DNA from 2 places in the Brevibacillus agri genome. Region 1 is predicted to be linked to the other one. Evidence: riboswitches for the same ligand, from Rfam matches in the RefSeq annotation. Region 1 holds a riboswitch; the other holds the start of a gene.
What was found. A riboswitch is a leader RNA that binds a small molecule or an ion and turns the genes downstream of it on or off. The one in region 1 is predicted to bind lysine.
Positions count from the first base shown of each region.

Region 2: another riboswitch for lysine. It lies ahead of BA6348_RS23175 (amino acid permease); the one in region 1 lies ahead of dapD (2,3,4,5-tetrahydropyridine-2,6-dicarboxylate N-acetyltransferase).

Region 1 covers NZ_CP026363.1:2,308,130-2,315,647, reverse strand. Annotated here, with positions in the region: gene BA6348_RS11615 (N-acetyldiaminopimelate deacetylase) at 3-1,136, opposite strand; gene BA6348_RS11610 (aspartate aminotransferase family protein) at 1,140-2,354, opposite strand; gene dapD (2,3,4,5-tetrahydropyridine-2,6-dicarboxylate N-acetyltransferase) at 2,369-3,079, opposite strand; lysine riboswitch at 3,197-3,386, opposite strand; gene BA6348_RS11600 (flavodoxin) at 3,542-3,985, shown strand; gene BA6348_RS11595 (GNAT family N-acetyltransferase) at 4,088-4,633, shown strand; gene BA6348_RS11590 (EcsC family protein) at 4,634-5,452, opposite strand; gene BA6348_RS11585 (hypothetical protein) at 5,482-5,676, opposite strand; gene BA6348_RS11580 (hypothetical protein) at 5,735-7,518, opposite strand, start outside.
Region 2 covers NZ_CP026363.1:4,734,303-4,741,820, forward strand. Annotated here, with positions in the region: gene BA6348_RS23155 (alpha/beta fold hydrolase) at 1-180, opposite strand, end outside; gene BA6348_RS23160 (inositol monophosphatase family protein) at 462-893, shown strand; gene BA6348_RS23165 (CGNR zinc finger domain-containing protein) at 994-1,551, opposite strand; gene BA6348_RS23170 (hypothetical protein) at 1,748-2,056, shown strand; lysine riboswitch at 2,172-2,358, shown strand; gene BA6348_RS23175 (amino acid permease) at 2,472-3,914, shown strand; gene BA6348_RS23180 (TolC family protein) at 4,108-5,160, shown strand; gene cidR (cidABC operon transcriptional activator CidR) at 5,326-6,237, opposite strand; gene BA6348_RS23190 (CidA/LrgA family protein) at 6,351-6,722, shown strand; gene BA6348_RS23195 (LrgB family protein) at 6,719-7,387, shown strand; gene BA6348_RS23200 (sulfite exporter TauE/SafE family protein) at 7,472-7,518, opposite strand, start outside.

The sequences.
Region 1 (7,518 bases):
CGCTAATTTTGTTCCGACAGCCACGTAAAATATCGGGAGACCAAGCGGATCCCGACTTCGATCGCGTCCTCGCTCGGCTCGATTTTGGAATGGTGCAGCCCGTACGGAGTATGGACGCCCAGCCAGAACAAAAAGCCCGGAATCTCCTGCAGGAAGTAGCCAAAATCTTCTCCGGTCATCGCTTCCTTGCAGGCAATCAGCGTCACGTCTTCGCCCTGCTCGCGCACCCAGTCCATAAAGGCCGTCGTCAGCTTTTCCTCGTTGTACACTTGGCAATACCCTACTCCGTAGTCGATGGACGCCGTACAGTCGAAGCCCGCCTCGATGCCTTTGACAAGCGCTTCAATCCGCGCTTTGACCAGCGCCATGGACTCGGTCGAGAACGTGCGAATCGTCCCTTCCAGCCGCGCCTTTTCCGCAATGATGTTTTGCTTGGTGCCGCCCTCAAGCTTGCCGATGGTCACGACAGCGGAATCGAGCGGATCGACGTTGCGCGCCACAATCGTCTGGAGCTGTGTGATGAGATGGCTGCCTGCGACCACCATGTCGTTTGCTTTGTGCGGAAAAGCTGCGTGCCCGCCTTTTCCGACCAAATCAATGTACAGCTCGGACGTGTTGGCAAACAAAATGCCCGGCTTGGTGGCAATGTAGCCGACGGGATACTCCGGCGCGATGTGCAGCGCAAAAATGCAATCCGGCCGCCAGGAAGCAAACTCCTCGCTCTCCATCATCGGCTGAGCGCCGCCTGGGCCCTCTTCTGCGGGCTGAAACAGGAACAGCAGGTCATCTGCAATCGGCTGCTCCACAAAATGCGTCACAAGCCCGAGCGCGATAGCCATGTGCATGTCGTGTCCGCACGCGTGCATGTAGCCTTCGTGCAGCGAGCGAAACGGATACGACGTCTCTTCTGCAATCGGCAAGCCGTCCATGTCCGTGCGCCAGGCGATCGTGCGCTTAGGATTCGTCCCCGCGATCCGGACCAAAATCCCGGTGCGCCACGTCTTGATCTGCATGCGCTCCTGCGGGAGACGCTCCAAGTAATCGAGCAAATACTTTTGCGTCTTCACCTCGGCAAAGCCCGGCTCCGGAATTTGGTGCAGGTCGCGCCGAATCTGGGTAAACAGCGATGTCGCCATCGTTTACGCCTCCCCTTTGGCCCCGTGCCGCACAGCGAGTTCCGCTGCAAAGCTGTCCAGGAAAAGGTCGACGTCTTCTTTGGTCAAGGTGAGCGGCGGCAGCAGACGCACGATTGTCTTTTGCGTCACGTCCACGAGAATGCCGCGATCAAGCAATGCCTGCTGCAAACGGCTGACCTCTTCCGGTGCGGCGCTGAGCGGGATGCCGACCATCATGCCTTTGCCGCGGAGCGCCTGCAACTGTTCCGGGAGACGCGCGCGCAGCGATTCGAGGCCCGCCCACAAGTACGCGATCACTTCGTCCACGCTTGCCGCAAAAGCAGGATCGAGCAGCTCATCCAGCACCACGTTGCCGAGAGCCGCCGAAAGCGGCGACGGCGCAAAGGTCGTCCCGTGGTCGCCCGGCTTGAACTGGTTCATCAGCTTCGTTCCGGCAATCACGCCACCGAGCGGAAGCCCTCCGCCTACGCCTTTGGCAAACAAGATCAAATCCGGCGTCACGCCTGCGTGCTGGTAGGCAAACAGCTTACCAGTGCGTCCCATGCCTGTCTGGATTTCGTCCATGGCAAACAGCATGCCTTCCTCCTGGCAAATCGCCGCCACTTCGCGCAAAAACGGCTCCGACAGCGGCACGACCCCTCCAGAGCCGAGCACAGGCTCCATCAGGACAGCGGCCGGCTTCGCGTCGCGGCAAATCGCCCGCAAGCCGTCCGCATCCTCAGGGTCTAGCTCGTACACCGGAAAGTCCGGCTGCGGAAAATCCTGATACACATGGGCCTGTCTGGTCAGCCGCACCGCGCCCAATGTTCTGCCGTGAAAGCTGTTGCGGAGCACGACAATCCCTTCGCGCCCGGCCCCTTCTGCCTTCGTCCATTTGTGGATCATTTTGATCGCGGCTTCGGTCGCTTCCGCACCGGAATTTGTGAAAAACACTTTTCCCGGGATCGTCTGCTCCACCAGCCGCTGGGCCAACCGGATTGCCGGCTGGTTCAAAAATACGTTGGAAATGTGCAGGAAGCGCTCGCCCTGTTCGCGCAGCGCCTGGACGATCCGCGGATGGGAGTGGCCGAGCACATTGACGGCCAGCCCCGTAAACAAATCCAAATACTTTTTGCCCGCTGTGTCGTACAGGTAGTTGCCTTCCCCTTTTTCGATCGCGATCGGCAAGCGTTTGTAGGAAGAGACGATGTATTGTTCATCAAGCGTACGCCAGTCCATGTGAGCTCTCTCCCCTACAGTTGACGTAGCTCCTGCTTGATCTCCGTCTTGGAGCGAGTTTTGTCGTCGATCTGTTTAATCACGCGCGCTGGTGTACCAGCCACCACAACGTATGGCGGCACGTCTTCAATGACGACCGCGCCCGCTGCCACAACCGCGCCTTTTCCTACGCGCACGCCTTCCAGAACCACGGCGTTGGCACCGATTACGACGTCATCTTCCACTACGACTGGCTGCGCGGAAGGCGGCTCGATGACGCCTGCGATGACAGAACCAGCGCCGATATGGCAGTTTTTCCCGATCGTTCCGCGGCCGCCGACGACGACGTTCATGTCGATCATCGTGCCTTCGCCAATCACAGCACCGATGTTGATCGTAGCGCCCATCATGATGACTGCGTTGTTGCCGATCGTCACCTGGTCGCGGATAATCGCGCCTGGCTCGATGCGCGCCTGGATTCCTTTTGTGTCGAGCAACGGAATCGCCGAATTGCGGCGGTCGCTTTCTACTACGTAGTCTTCGATTTTGTCCGCGTTCGCAGCCAGAACCGGCTCGATTTCTTTCCATTCGCCAAACACAACGCCAGTCGTGCCTGTAATGAACGTCTTGGAGCTGGCACCGAAGTCAATGCCCTCCAGATTGCCTTTCACGTATAGTTTCACTGGTGTTTTCTTCTCGCTTTTTTGAATAAACGCGATAATTTCATTGGCATCCATCATGTTCACTGGTACATCCTCCTTTTAATAAAAAGCGTGCCTGTCAACGAGAGCGAACCTCTCCCCTGACTAAAAAAAGCAATGAGTGCATTCGCTATCTCATTGCTTTCCATACTGCCCAAGCAAATCGTAAATAGCGCTCCACAAACAGGCGATTGCCTTTTGTGACAGGATGCTCATTGTTCACGAATCACCCCAGCCGCTGCTATCCGAGGGGAACAGCAACAGCTTCGGCGCTTTAGCCTTTCCCTCTCTTCCCGCCCCCTGGCAGATTACGAAAAGATGTACTCATCTTCGGCGCACCTCTATTTAGACTTCCAATATTATAATTTCATTTTACTCTACCAAAATCAATCACTTGTGGCAACAGCTTTATGGAAAGAAAAATAACTGTTGACAACGAGAATCATTTTCATTATTTTATTTGTGTGAGAATGATTTTCATTATCTTATTTGGAGGGTTTACTTCTTATGAGCCGCATTTTGATGGTGTACGCAAGCATGACAGGAAACACGCAGGAAGTTGCTGAAGCAATTGCCGAAGGGATTCGTTCCACCGGAAAAGACCTGGAGATAAAAGAAGTCATGGATGCCACTGCCAAGGAACTGGAAGACTACGATGCCATTTTGCTCGGTGCCTATACATGGGGCGACGGCGATCTGCCAGACGAGTGCCTGGACTTTTACGAAGAGATGGACGATATTGATTTGAGCGGCAAAAAAGTCGCGGCTTTCGGTTCCTGCGACTCCGCTTACGAGCATGTGGGCGCTGCTGTAGATATTTTGCTGAAAAAAGCGAGCGAGCGCGGAGCGGAAACTCCACTCGAAGGTCTGAAAATCGAGCTGTCTCCTAACGCAAAAGAAGTAGAGATTTGCAAACAGTTTGGCGTTTCCTTCTCCGAGCTGCTCGGCTAAGACTAGCGCCGGAAAAGAAGTTGTCCAAAAAAATCCTTTTCAAGCAAGCGCTGTCATGATAAAATGTCGATCCATCTTTTCTCAAGAAGGAGGATTGATATCATGACGTTACATACGCATACGGTCTACTTGCGACCACTGCAAGCAAATGACGCAGCCGAGCTTCTGAAGCTTCGGCTGCGTAATCATGCCTTCCTGCAACCGTTCGAGCCGCTCCGCTCCGCCGCCTTCCTGACGCTGAGCGGTCAAGAGTCGCAAATTGCGCAAGCGGAGCAAGACTTTGCAGCAGGGACCGCCTTCGCCTTTGGCGTGTTTTTGCGCGACACGGACGAAATGATCGGCCGCGTCGCTCTGTCAAACGTCGTGCGCGGCGCCTGGCAAAACGCGACCATCGGCTACTTCATGGATGAAGCCTGCAACGGCAAAGGCTACACCACTGCGGCCGTACGGCTTGCGCTCACGTACGCCTTCCAGGAAGCCGGGCTGCACCGGGTACAGGCCGCTGTCATGCCCCGCAATACTCCCTCCATCCGCGTGTTGGAGAAAAACGGCTTTCGCCACGAAGGGTTGTCCTTGCGCTATTTGCAAATCAACGGCGTGTGGGAAGATCACCTCCTATTTGCGATCACGGCAGAGGACTGGAGCTAATCATTCCTCTTTGTTTTGCTCCACGCGCAATCGCTCCAGGATTCGCCGCTTGCGGTACAGCATTCGCCCCGCTTCGGCGACATCCTGGACGGTTGAGCGATTCAAGTACGCCCCGAACAGGATGCCTGCAATCGGCACCATCTGAAACAGCTTTTTCCAGCCAAAATTTTCCGTGTACGTCACCACGACTTCCCGCCAGCCCTGCAATTGTGCCATGACGTCTTTTTGCGCAGCAGGCTCGTCAAAGCGCGACAGCTCAGCCAGTATCGCCTTTTTGCCGACGATATCGGAAGAAGCGAACTGCAGGCATTTGACCACGAACAGCCGCTCCCGCTTGTCCTCCGGGCGATAGCCGTAGCATAGCGCCATTTCTTGCAGCACTTTCAGCGACGTGCCGAGCAGCAACGGAATATCAAGCGCCAGCGTAAAAATGCCGCCGATGCCTGTCGTTGCGCCCTGTACCGTGGCAAAGGTCGCGCGCGATTCTTTCAGCTCGCGGGCAATCTCATCCATGAGGACGAGCGGTGCCCCTGCGACTTCTGCGGTCTGCGGAATGCCCGCGCCATCCCTTTCCAAGCGGGGAGCGAACTTGCTGTAAATCGCCGTATCCTGAACGAGATACGTTCCCCCTGTTTCCAGAAACGCGGCCATCTCGTCCACGGCTGTCCCCAGCTTTTCCCGGACGAAATTCGGCGTCATTTTATCGAGAAAAACGAACGGAAGCCTGCCGAGCTTTTCCCAGAACCACAAATCGTTCTGGTCGCGCTCCCATGCCTCCACCTCTTCCAATGCCTGCTGCAAAACCTGTCTCGACTCCATCTGCCGCAATCCCTCCCGGATCATTGCTTCTATGTTTCTTTGCCGCGCTTCCATTGGCATTGGTTGCGAAGCAGCGATTTGATATGCGCCCGCAGCTCCTCTGCCTGGGAAAAACGCGCAAATTCCTCACTGTCTGTTACGATTCCCAGCTTCAAATGTTTCACTTGTCCGTTTTCGACGCAAAAGCCGAACGCTTGCAGAATCGCAATCTGTTCATCCGTCATCTTGCTTGCCCCCCACCTTTGCAAAAACCCCCTTGCCACATGCAAGGGGGTCATCTGTTTATTTGACCTCTACGGTTAAGGTCATCGTTTGATTTCGTTCCGATTCACCCAGCTCTTTGTCGTATTTCTTGTATTTTTGCACGACCGAGCAAGTTTTATTGCGGAATGTGTTCGTTACTTTAACTGTGTAGACGCCAGGCTTGTTCTCGTTGTCTGCGATGATCGCTTTCAAATCGAGCGATTCATCGCCCTCGTCCACGTATTCCTCGTCCGTGTTCGGCTTCAGGCTTGCAATCTCTTTTCCTTCATAGAACACCTGAATCGCGTTTGCCGAGGAAATGGTTGCTCCGATGTACTCCTGGCGGGTGCCGATTGGCGTTTCGCCGTACGTCCAGACGAGATTCGGCATGTAGTAGGTGATCATGTCCTTGCCGCTTCCGTCTTTCAGCTTTTTGTTCCCGATCCGCTTCGCATACGTAGACGTCAGCCGAAGCTCGCTCAAGCTGTCCAGTTCCGCCGCCGAGCTGACTCTGACGGTTTGCCCATCGCGATATTCGTTGCCGCGACTGTTTTTCAAAAGAATCGGCCCTGGTGAGGGTGCCAGTCCTGCTTCATTTTTGGCGCAAACAGGGGCGGACGGGATCGGACGGGTGTCCTCTACGACCTGAATGTAGCCGCACCACGACTGACGCGGTTCGCGCTTGCTGTAATAGTTGACCTTGTAGCGGCCCGGCTTAAAGCTGGACAGCAGCAAAGCGGTATGGTCCCAGTTCAGCTTGGATTCATCCACGACGACGTTATCGACTGCCCAAAAGCCCGGCCCCTCGTCATCCGAAGCTTCACTGCCCTGCTCCACGTGCTCGGCAGCCGTCGCCAGCCAGATGACGTGCACCGGATTTTGGTAGAGCTTCACGGTAACATCGGACGAGTACAAGTTTTCCCGCTCTACCATCAACGAAGACTGCGCATTTTGCTGCATCAGCACATCCATCGTCGCTGTAGCGCTGGCAGAATCGCAGGAGTTCGGCGCACCGGGCACCTGAATTTTCACTTCCGTTGTCGAGCCTCCCCACAGATCGTCGGTGTTGGCGGCCTGATTCGGCTCAAAGGTGACGGACATGGTCATTCCCGCCATCATTTCCGGAATCACGACCTCGAAGTGCTGGGAGTCGGTCAAAGTTTGGCCTGTTCCGTTCACCGACCAGCGACCGGCAACCGGCGAATACAGTTGCACGACGCCTGGCGCCGCCGGAGCAGTCACTTGCTGTCCTTGGGCGAGCTTTTGGCCGTTCGCATCCGTTCCCATGTACAGCTCTGCCATTCCGATCCGAATGTGCGTCATCCAGGCGCTCAGGCTGCTGTCATCAGGCGTAAACACCAGATCGTAATTGCCAGTCGGCAGCGTGCCTGTCGCGAAGATTTTGGCCGGCACGGATCGGAGCTCCGCATTTGTCGTTTTGTTAATCAGCTTCCACGTTCCCGGAACCGTACTGGCAAAGCTGGTCGAGCCCATCATGCCAAAAATCGCGGTCTGGCTACCCGATGGAATCGCTGCGCCTTCCGGCTTCTCCCCTTCGAAGATGCTCGGGTAGTTTTGCGCCTCTACTTGAAAGCGCACGTGCACGGTGCTTTTTTGCCCCTTGGCATCGGTTACAACGAACGTGAGGATGTGCGGTCCGGGAGGCAATTTGGCGGCAGGAATCGAGAAGCGGGGCACCTGCCAGCGGAACGTGCTTTGCGAGGACTGCTGCTCGACCTGGTATTCCGGCAGCTCCACTCCATCGAGCAACACTTCGCTTCGATTGAGATTCGTGCCGCTCCCATATGTCGTTTGCACAAGAT
Region 2 (7,518 bases), 2.4 Mb from region 1:
CCCACCTTCAAAAGCAATCCAGTCGCCCGTGTCGATCACCGTGATCCCTTCGCCTCCCTGCATCGCGTCTTTTGCCGCCTGATCGGGCTGATACGGCCGCAAATACCAGATCGCTGTACAAGCTCCGGCGAGCAACAGCAAGACCAGCACCCTCCACCATCGTTTCCGTTTCCGACTCATTCCGCCACCTCGCTTCCGTTCCCTTGTTGCTTGCTTCTTATTATGTCTCAATCTTCCTTTCCATGTGCGCCATTTGCCCATTCCCGTCAAAAAGCGTGCACATGTATTGACGGCAACCCGTTTTATTAGTAGTACTTTTACATACCACTAATAAAAATCGTGTCGTTTGCCCTTGGCTGAACAGCTTTCAAACCAATGGGCCAGACCGCTCTTGAACGCGGAACGTGCGCTGTCGATGCGCCGAAGGACACGATCCAAACAAGAAAGGTTGGGGAACCGTTATGAAGCAAGACGATGTGTTGTACTGCGAAGCTTTGCTGCGAAAAGTCGGCCAGAGGCTGTTTGCCGAATTTGCGCAGGAGCCAGCCTGCACGAGCAAGCAAGCGATGAACGAACGTTTTCACGCCTTAAATCCGCAAGCAGAAGAGCTGCTCCGGCACGGTTTGGCGGAGCGCTTTCCCGCGTATCGCTGGTCCGATGCAGAATTTGATGCCTCCCTGCAAAAACAGCCGGAATACTCGACCCCGTACTGGATTTGCGATGCCATCGACGGAGCCGTCTACTTTTTGCAAGGCATGCCGATGTGGGCCGTCTCTCTCTGCCTCGTCCGCGACGGTCAGACGGCCGTTTCCTTTGTGTACGACCCTTGCCGGGATGAGATGTTTACTGCCATTGCAAGACAGGGCGCTTTTTTTGAATGGCAGCAAAATTAGCGTCTCGGCCAAAACAGCGCTGTCCGAATCCGTCCTGGGCACGCTGTTTGCGTCCTCGGAACCGATGAATCTCTCCGTCGGCAAGCTTACGGCCGATTCCTTACTTTTTCTCCTTTTGCCGCTCCCGAAAACGGCGCACCTTCATGAGATTGCCGCACATTTTGTCATCGCACCAGCGGCGTACCCGATTGCGGCTTTCATCGTAAAACACCCATCGGCAGTCCTCGTTGTCGCAAATCTTGATGCGCTGCACGTGCTCAGGAAGCAGCAGCGTGGCAAAGGAAGCCGCGATGCGGGCCATCACCAGCTCCCAGCCGCTGGAGGCGCTGACCAGCTCCTGCTCATACCCGCTCTCCTTGCCCGCAGAGATGACGCGAACGTGAAAAGGCGCCTTCGCGAGCGTCTGATTCAGCTCCTCCAGTTCCTCCTGCCGCAACGCTTCCCCGCGCACGACCCGCTCCAGCAGACTGCGCATATATTCGCGCAAACGCAACAGCGCCACTGCACTCGCCTCATCAATAGGCAATGGGGCGTGCAAAGCGTATTCCCGCAAAAGCTGCTCCAGCCATTCCTGCTTCGCCAGCCGATTTTCCCTGCGGCCAGACCCGCGCCAATCGCGCCAATCACTGTTTAAAAAATCAATGCACAGCCAGTTCACTCCACTCTTCCCCCATCTGCTTTTCGTTTCTTTTGCTTCTTGTATGCTCAGCCTGTGTATGGTATTCTCTATCCGTAACCAACATAAAATATTTAGGTGGTTACAAGCTGCTTCTTATTGCCATTATAACGTTTCACCAATCTGTTTGACAGACGAGGAGGAACCACATGAATCGGATGGAACTGCTTGTTCACGAATGGGAATGCACGTCGGCACGGAATTTATCAATACCGCCGAGACGAACGACGACACGTTCCAGCCTTCGGGATCGCCCGACGACGAAGCAGCCTGGCAGGCCACCGTACAGCGGATGGAAACCGTCCATCGCCAAATTCATGAAAAGCTCGTCGCTCTGTCAGACGAAGCGTTCGACCAGCCGCTTCCGAGCATCCCTGCCGGGCAAAGCGTGATGAGCATTATTTTGCACGACGCTTTTCACACAGGGCAAATCGTGCAGATCCGCAAGTTGCAAGGCTCCTGGCCTGCACGCCGATCCTTTTTGTAGCAAAACCGCTCCATGCCAATATTTTGCAGCGCAACTTTTTTCGTTGATAAATAACCGTCAATCTTATATAGTTGATAAATAAATCAATTTCATACATGTTATCCTCATCATTCACGGTGAGGGTAGAGGTCGCGGCTTTTATGTCATCCTGTACGAGATTCAGAAGAAATCAATGACTCCAGGAAAGGGAAAAGCCGCCGAAGCTCATGGCGTATCTCTGTGCGCATGGGCTGGGGCTGTACCCGAAAGGGACAGAACTGTCACGTTTGCTTGCCGGGCAAACGTGGTGTGCTATCTTCAGTGAAGGCTTGGTGGGGATTGGATCATACCGCCCTGTGCCGTTTTTTGGCTATTGGCGGTTTTTTCTTTTCCGACCGACCTTCTCAAATTTTTAGAAAGGTCGTGCAAGCAGCATATGTCACAGAATCAACTGCAACGTGGTTTGAAAGCCCGCCATCTGACGATGATCGCCATCGGCGGCTCCATCGGGACGGGCCTGTTCCTGGCAAGTGGAGGCTCGATTCACGAGGCCGGACCGGGCGGAGCCTTGGTCGCCTACATCGCCATCAGCATCATGGTTTACTTTTTGATGACCAGCCTGGGGGAAATGGCTGCCTTCATGCCTGTATCCGGCTCGTTTTCTACGTACGCCACCAAATTCGTCGATCCGTCCCTCGGCTTTGCGCTGGGCTGGAATTACTGGTACAACTGGGCGATTACGATTGCCGTCGAGCTATCTGCCGCGGCGCTGATTATGAAATACTGGTTCCCGGATACTCCCGCCATTTTGTGGAGTACCCTGTTCCTCTGCCTGATGGTTGCTCTGAATTTGTTGTCTGTCAAAAGCTACGGCGAATCCGAATACTGGTTTGCCTTGATTAAAGTCATGACGGTCATCGTCTTTATCGTGATCGGTGTCCTGATGATTTTCGGCATCATGGGCGGCGAAGCAGTCGGCTTCCAAAACTTCACCAAAGGCGACGCGCCATTCAACGGCGGCTTCATGGCCCTTCTCGGTGTGTTCATGATTGCCGGGTTCTCGTTCCAGGGAACTGAGCTGGTCGGTGTGGCCGCCGGGGAGAGCGAAGACCCTGCCCGCAACATCCCGAAAGCGATTCGCCAGATTTTTTGGCGCATCTTGCTGTTCTATATTTTCGCGATCCTGATTATCGGGCTGCTCGTACCGTACGACAATCCGAATCTAATTAGCGGAGATATTACGGATATTGCCATCAGTCCGTTTACGATCGTGTTTGAAAAAGCAGGCTTTGCCTTTGCCGCCTCCGTAATGAACGCAGTAATCCTCACGTCCGTTCTGTCAGCCGGGAACTCGGGCATGTACGCATCCACCCGTATGCTGTGGACGCTGGCGAAGGAAGGCAAAGCGCCCAAATGGTTTGCCAAAGTGACGCGCAATGGCGTTCCCGTCAATGCCCTCATCATGACAGCGGCCATCGGTGCCCTGGCGTTTTTGTCCTCGCTGTTCGGCGATGGCGAAGTGTACGTGTGGCTGTTGAACGCTTCCGGCATGTCCGGGTTCATCGCCTGGCTGGGAATCGCCGTCAGCCATTACCGCTTCCGCAAAGCTTACTTGGCGCAAGGCCGCGATCTGCGCGATTTGCCGTACCGGGCGAAGCTGTTCCCGTTTGGCCCGATCTTCGCCTTCATCATTTGCTGCATCGTCATCATCGGCCAAAACTACTCCGCGTTCATCGGCGGAGAAATCGACTGGAACGGCGTTTTCGTCTCCTACATCGGACTGCCGCTGTTTTTGATCGTCTGGCTGGTTTACAAATACACGAAAAAAAGCAAGCTGGTACCACTGAACAAAGTCGATCTCAGCATGGACGAAAAATAAAAATAGCGTTGCAACAACTCTCTACAAGATTCCCTCGTCGCAGGGAATCTTTTTTTTGGCGCAAACTATATTTCCTATCACATTTTCATATTTCGTATTGACGAATAACGCATGGAAATATATACTGTTCATGAAATTTGATAATGATAATCGTTATCATTATATTTTCTTACTTTTTATAGGAGGTAGCATAATGAAATCCAGGTTGTCCAAGCACATTTACAGCACCACGCTGGTTGCCGCGCTGTTGGCAGGCAATGCTCATCTCGCTCTGGCGGAAGAACCTCTCGTCGCAGCAGCGGAACAGACCCAAATCGTTCCCTTGTCCCTCGACCATGCCGTAGAGCAGGCACTGAAAAACGACGTTGATCTGGAACTGCTGCGGCTGACGTATGACAACACCCGCTACGAAACCCTCATGACGCTGCGCGATAAGGCCGCCATCAAGAAAGATGACATCAATACTCTGGATGAAGCAAAGAAAAAATACGAAGAAACAGCCAAGGCGCAAAAAACATTGCTCGTAGACGAGGCATCCTATAACGCTTCGAAAATCAGCTTGCAAATGCAAGTACAAAAAGCGTACTTTGAAGCGCGGGCGCTCGAAGAAAAAATCAAGCTGCAAAAGAACAGCATCAGACGCCAAACCTGGGCCCAGGACAGCGCTGCGAAAGAAAAGCTGTCCGAGCTGGAAAACAGCTTCAAGCAAGCATTAACCAAGCTCAATGAATTGCTGAACGAAAAAAGGGACAGACAATGGCTGCTGGAAACCAGCAAACTCTCCTATACCCCGCTGCCAACGCTGGAAGAAACCAAAGCTCTCGCCTACCAAAAACGCCCTGACATGGTGAAAGCGGAAGCAGAGAGAGCGTTTGCCCAGGTAAAAGTGGACTACACCTCCGAGTACGCCGCTATCAGCACATACAAAGGAAGAATCGCACTCAACGAATTGCGCAAAGCTGAGCTGCTGCTGCAAAAGCTCAAGCAAAAAGTCGATCAGGAAGTGAGCGACGCCTACGAAAAAGCGGTCGCAGCAAAAAAAGCGCTGGATGAAAGCACCGCCGCAAAAGACGAAGCATGGAAAACTTATCACGCCACACTCACCGATTATGCGAACAAAAAAGTATCTCTGAACGACCAGATCGAAACAGAAGCTGAATTGTTTGATTCTGAAACAAAAGCAGCCGATTCTCTCTATCAATACAACATCGCTGTCAGCACCTTGAATCAATCGGTTGGCCTTTAATATTTCGCGTTACGAAATATTCGATCTCATTTTTCCTTCCTTTTTCCAAGCTTTACGCCAGCTTTGACAGGCGTCTTTTCAAGGCCAAGCTGCCTTTATATAAATCAAAGAAGCAGTCGTCAGCCTGCAGTCGTTCTGCTGTGGCCGACCGCGCAAAGAATGGCTTCATCCTCGCGATGAAGCCTTTCTTTCTATAGAAGGCAGCATTTCTTTTGTAAAGCGAATCCACTCGCGGGTGGCGTACGACAAATAGGCGTTTTTGCGCCAGATCATCCCCAGATGCCATTTGATCGTCGGATTGACCAGCGCGAGGCTGTGAAAGCGCCGCGGATCGAGCTCCCGGCAAATCGTCTGCGGCAACAGGGTGATCCCGACGTTGGCCGCCACCATTTCCGAGAGAAAATCCCACTGCGAGCTTTTGTAGATGACCGTCGGGTGGAAGCCTACGCGCACGCACTCGTCAATGATCCGGTTGTGCAAGGAAAAATCTTCGTGAAACAGCAAAAACCGCTCGTTTGCCAGTTCGGCCAGCGACACCTCCTGCCGCCCGGCCAGCGCATGCGTAGGGTGGACGACTACGCGAATCTGTTCGTTGACAAAAGAGTACGACTCAAACAGCTCCTCACTCGTCGGCAGCAAAACAACGCCGCTGTCCAGCATCCCTGACGCCACGTCCGCCTCGACTTTTTTGGAGCCGACCTCCAGCAGCTCCAGCACGATCCCCGGATACTGCTCGCAAAACTTCCCGATCACTTGCGGAAAAAAGCTCGCCCCTACCATCGGCGGCAGCCCGATGCGGATTCTCCCCCGCTTCAGCTCCATCAAATCGTCGAGATGCAGCTTCATGTTTTCAAACGACTTCACCATCACCTCTGCCTGGGAAAACAAGACCCAGCCCGCGTCGGTCAACGTAATCCGCTTGCCGACCCGCTCAAACAGCTCGACGCCGATTTCTTCTTCCAGGTTCCGCACCATCTTGCTGATCGTCGGCTGGGTAATGTACAGCGCCTCTGCCGCCTTGGTGAAGCTGCTGTGGCGGGCTACCTCCAAAAAATATTGCAAATGGCGAATGTCCATCCCGCTGCTCCCTCCGCTTCATCTATAGATATGATGAATGATACTCATTCTATATATGCATTTTACCTATGAAAAGAGGTGATGTACACTTTTCACAAAGGGAGAGGACCAACATGAAAAGACTGCTTATCATCGTGGGGCAAGTGGCGTTTTTCATCATCGTGTCCGCGTTGATGAACCTGCTCGTCTCCGTCCTTGGCTGGAAAATCCCCGGCAGCATTTTGGGGATGTTTGTCGTGTTTTTGCTGCTCCAGGCAAAAGTGCTGCGTCTGGAGTGGATCGAATCGGGCGCGGCCTGGCTTATGGCCGAGCTGCTACTGTTTTTCATTCCGCCGTCTGTCGGCATCGTCTCGTATCAAAGCTTGATGCTGCATGAAGGGCTGCAAATTGTCCTGATTATCGTCATCGGCACGGCGTTTGTCATGGCGTGCAGCGGCTTGATCGCCCAAAGCATTTCCAAGCGAAAGGAGCATTCGCGCTCATGATGATCGGACTGCTCGGCTTTCTATTCACCATCGCGCTTTACCTGATCGCCAAGCGGCTTTACCGCTACAGACCGATTCTCTTGTTTTCGCCGCTATTGTTTACGCCAATCGTTTTGGTCGTGCTGCTGCTTTGCACTCATCTTTCTTACCGTGATTACAATGAAGGCGGCAAATGGCTGGCGTACATGCTTCAGCCCGCGACCATCGCGTTTGCCGTGCCGCTGTACAAACACTACTCTTTATTGAAGAAACACGCTGCGCAAATCATGATTAGCGTAGTGTCCGGCTCAGCGGTGGCCGTCGTTTCTTCTGCCGTACTCGCCCTTTTGCTGCACACAGACGAGCAGGTGCTGTACAGCCTTTTGCCGCGCTCAATCACGACGCCGATTGCGATGAACGTCTCGCAAATGATCGGGGGCGTCCCTTCGATCACCGCTGTGCTCGTCCTGATGACCGGACTGCTCGGCTCGATCATCGGGCCGTACATCATCTCCTATTTGCGCATCTCCGACGATATCGCCCGCGGCGTGCTGCTCGGCACGAGCGCACATGGAGCCGGAACGTCCAAGGCGTTTGAGATTAGTCCGATTACAGGGACGGTTTCGAGCATTTCCATGATTTTGGCGGCGCTGGTCACGCAATTGGCGACGACGCTTCTCGTCTAACAGCCCGTTGACTGGCTGACACCAGATGCAACAGATGATCGTAAACGGACAGGTTCCCCCTTTCGCGGAAAACCTGTCCGTTTTTCACATGATGAGGTCTGTCCAGATTTTGATCGTCGTGCCCAAAATCA